Regions from separate parts of the Priestia sp. VA7 genome, predicted to be linked through region 2. Evidence: riboswitches for the same ligand, from Rfam matches in the RefSeq annotation. Region 2 holds a riboswitch; the other holds the start of a gene.
The links. Region 2 has a riboswitch for ZMP and ZTP ahead of AC0C45_RS07585 (APC family permease). Riboswitches for the same ligand answer to the same signal wherever they lie in the genome.

Region 1 (2,208 bases), on a different contig from region 2:
ATCGTTCCATCCACGTTAATATGAAGGTGAGTGAGCGGTTTATCAAATCCATAGCGTTTTTCTGAATAAAACTGCTCATAGTCTTCTGAAGTCAATTCATTTTTATTTTTCTTCCAGATCGGTACCATACTGTTGATAACTTGTTCTTCTGTATAATCTTCTAGCTCGTTATCAGAACCTTCTTTAGGACGTTTTTCCGTTATGTCCATTTTAATCGGGTAGCGGATAAAGTCTGAATACTTTTTAATGATCTCTTTTAAACGATATTCTTCTAGATACTCATCATATGTTTCATCTTCTGTATTTTCTTTAATTTTTAAAATGATTTGAGTTCCAACCGTTTCTTTTTCGCACCGCTCGATTGTATAACCATCAGCACCAGTAGATTCCCATTTATAGGCTTTATCGCTGCCTAAAGCTTTACTAATCACCGTTACGACATCTGCTACCATAAACGCTGCGTAAAACCCAACGCCGAATTGGCCGATAATCGTGTGCCCGTCCTTTGTTTCATTTTCGTTTTTAAACGCAAGAGAGCCGCTTCTCGCAATTGTGCCCAAGCTGCTTTCAAGCTCTTCTTGCGTCATGCCAATTCCAGTATCCGTAATGGTTAAGGTACGGTCAGCTTTATCTGGTGTTACTTTTATGTAGTAGCTTTCTTTGTTAAAATGCAAGGAGTCGTCTGTTAAGGCTTTGTAATAAATTTTATCGATTGCATCACTTGAATTTGATAAAAGTTCTCTCAAAAATACTTCTTTTTGAGAATAAATGGAATTAATCATCATCTCTAATAATCGCTTTGATTCAGCTTTGAATTCTTTTTTTGACATAAGAAATTCTCCTTTCCAAATAGGGCTTATAAAACAATTAGCACTTGAGTGGATAGAGTGCTAATCACTCTTCTTATTTAACATGTATTAGGGTATTTGTCAATACATTAGGAGATTCACCAAAGAGATTAAAAATTAGACTGAAAAAAGCAAACTTTTAAAAAAAGGTTGAACGTTCTGAAAGAGTTTGCTAGAATATACTTAATTTCAAAGACTATATGTGACTGGCGAAACGCGGATAACCGTGAGGAAGCATATAGTGACGTAGCCGTTCGCCTGGGCAGAGGTAAGGGATTAATACATATCTCTTACCTCTTTCTGTTTAGGGGGAGAGGATATAGAAGTTATCAGACATGTAGGCTAAAAAAACAGACTTTTAAAAAAATTAAAAATGAAGTTCCTTTATCCAAAGGTAAAAACATGTAAAACTACGATGATAATCAGAGGAGAGTACAAAATGAGCACATTAACATTAGAAAAAGTACAAACAATCAAAACTTTAAACAACATTGCACAAAAAGGTCTAAATGTTTTTAATCAAGAAGGTTATCAAATTGACAACGACAGCGAAAATCCAGATGCGATTGTCGTGCGTAGCTTTAACATGCACAGCATGGCATTTGACCAAAATTTAAAAGCTATTGCACGAGCTGGAGCAGGGGTTAATAATATACCGGTGGACGCTTGCACGGAGCAAGGTATCGTTGTATTTAATACGCCAGGAGCTAATGCAAACGCAGTAAAAGAAATGGTTTTAACTACAATTATGGCTTCTTCTCGTAACTTATTTGCTGGAGTTGAATGGACAAAAGGATTAGATGGCCAAGGTGATCAAATTCCTAAATTAGTTGAAGCAGGTAAAAAACAGTTTGTTGGAAAAGAAATCAAAGGTAAAACGTTAGGTGTTATTGGTTTAGGTGCAATTGGTGCTCTTGTAGCAAACGATGCGCTTGATTTAGATATGGACGTAATTGGTTTTGATCCATTCATTTCTGTTAATACAGCTTGGAATTTGTCTCGCAACGTACAGCGTGCAATGTCTCTAGAAGAACTATTTGCAGCATCTGACTATATTACGGTTCACGTTCCACTAACGGACGATACAAAAGGGGTTTTCAATAAAGAAACGTTCAGCATCATGAAACCGGATGTTCATATCTTGAACTTCTCACGCGGTGAGCTTGTAAACGAAGAAGATATGAAAGCTGCTCTTGAAAGTGGAAAAGTTGGCCGATACATTACAGATTTCCCAAATCAAAATGTCTTGAACATGAAAAATGTTGTGCCAATTCCCCATTTAGGGGCATCAACTCAAGAATCAGAAGAAAACTGTGCGGTAATGGCAGCACGTCAAGTGAAAAATTTCTTAGAAACAGGA
Region 2 (2,208 bases):
AGCACATCACCAGCATGCACCACGATATTTTCCCCCATATGTCCACCTAGTTTTAAACGTGCAGATCCGCTAATTACACCTAGTGCTTCATGGGAATTGCTGTGGTAATGGTGAAAATCATGTATACCGCCTACCCAGCTGTTTTTCCAGTTGTGAGAATTGAAAATGCTCTCCACTTTCTCTTTCTTACTAATAAATACGTGTTCATACAACAAAACTGGAAGACGAGGGTGATTTGGAATGGTTCCGTCGTCATCAAAATAAAGAACTTTTACATTTGCATAATTCATAAGCATCCCTCTAACAATCTTTTTTCGTAATTTTCCCTGTTTTGTGCTTGCATAAACAGAGAAGTTTGCTCGAAGTACTTCATTTGTTGCGAAGTGCATGATATGTAGGTTTTAACGTTTTCCTAAAAGGAGTCTCCCACTTCAAGCGTAGCTAAGTGGTGGGCAGTTCACTTTAGTATCTTTTCTTCATATTGTATATAAGTAAAGAGTCTAGTGCAAGAATTCTATGGATATATAGCTGTTAATTCTTATTATGTAAATGAATATTATATATTAGTATAATTTTCAGAAGATAATCTGCTCGTGGAGTAAAAGAATCAAACAACAAGGAAAGTTAGGATTTTAGTTATTTTTATAATTAAAAAGAGATTTTCAGAAGGTTAATTCTGAATTTTACGAATAATTTATTATTTTTAGAAAAGTAATGTAAACATTTTGTATATTGAGTAATAGTAATGAATGTTATATACTGATAAAAAATATATTCCTATATGTGACTGGCGCAACATGGATGACCATGGGGGAGCATATAGCGTATAAGCCGCGCGCCTGGGCAAACACTTGAGAAAATTCCGCAAGTGTTTTTTTTATTTTCCTAGGGAAGAGGAGTAGATTTGGATGAGCAATATGCAAAGGAAGATGGGAACATTTGCTTTAACCATGACAGGCATAGGTTCGATTATCGGTTCAGGGTGGCTGTTTGGAGCATGGAAAGCAGCTCAAATTGCGGGACCCGCGGCTATTTTTTCATGGGTTATTGGAATGGTGGTTATTTTGACCATTGCCCTATCATATGCTGAGCTGGGCGCGATGTTTCCACAAGCAGGGGGGATGGTTAAATATCCTCAGTATTCACACGGATCATTTATTGGTTTTTTGGCTGCTTGGGCTAACTGGATTTCAATCGCTTCAACGATAACAGTGGAGGCTATTGCATCTGTGCAATATATGAGTACTTGGCCGTGGAAGTGGGCTCGCTGGACTCATGAATTGGTAGACAATGGAATTTTAACATCCAAGGGGTTGGCAGTTGCGTCTTTGTTATTATTCGTTTACTTTTTTGTGAACTATTGGACGGTAAATCTCTTTGCTAAAGCAAACTCATTTATTACGATTGTTAAATTAATTATTCCTGGTTTAACGGCAGGGGCTTTATTTTTTGCTGGTTTTCATAGTGGAAACTTTTCAAGTGAGCATGGGGTTGCCCCTTATGGGTGGGCCAGTGTTTTAACGGCAGTGGCAACATCAGGTATTGTGTTTGCATTTAATGGGTTTCAAAGTCCTGTAAATATGGCAGGAGAAGCAAAATCACCTAATAAATCGATTCCGATAGCTGTAATTGGTTCAATTTTTATTGCAGGAATTGTATACATTATATTGCAAATTGTCTTTATCGGAGCAGTAAGTCCGTCATCAATTGCTGATGGATGGAATCATTTGAATTTTAATTCTCCTTTTGCTGATTTAGCGATTGCGCTTGGAATTAACTGGCTAACAATTGTGTTATACGCAGACGCATTTGTTTCTCCTTCCGGCACAGGTGCTACATATACGGCAACTACTTCTAGAATGTTATACGGGATGCAGCAAAATGGATACTTGCCAAAGATATTTGGTACTCTTCATCCACTTTACAATGTCCCGCGCCCAGCTATGTGGCTAAATTTAGCAGCTTGCTTCTTGTTTCTCTTTTTATTTAGAGGATGGGGTGTCTTAGCAGAAGTGATCTCAGTAGCGACGCTTATCTCTTATATTATGGGTCCTGTAGCGCTTATAACATTAAGAAAAACGGCTTCACACTTTTACCGTCCATTTTATTTAAAAGGGGCATCAGTTATTGCGCCATGCGGCTTCGTTTTTGCTTCCTTGACGCTTTACTGGGCAAGGTGGCCACTTACAGGTGAAGTGATCTTTATTA

Region 1: it holds a riboswitch for ZMP and ZTP, as region 2 does, so the genes downstream of both, AC0C45_RS21505 (phosphoglycerate dehydrogenase) here and AC0C45_RS07585 (APC family permease) in region 2, are expected to answer to the same signal.

What each region holds. Positions count from the first base shown of each region.
Region 1 is NZ_JBVQPN010000004.1:722,826-725,033, forward strand. Features, by position in the region: gene htpG (molecular chaperone HtpG) at 1-830, opposite strand, end outside; ZMP/ZTP riboswitch at 1,041-1,119, shown strand; gene AC0C45_RS21505 (phosphoglycerate dehydrogenase) at 1,288-2,208, shown strand, end outside.
Region 2 is NZ_JBVQPN010000002.1:194,516-196,723, forward strand. Features, by position in the region: gene AC0C45_RS07580 (cupin domain-containing protein) at 1-389, opposite strand, end outside; ZMP/ZTP riboswitch at 774-852, shown strand; gene AC0C45_RS07585 (APC family permease) at 909-2,208, shown strand, end outside.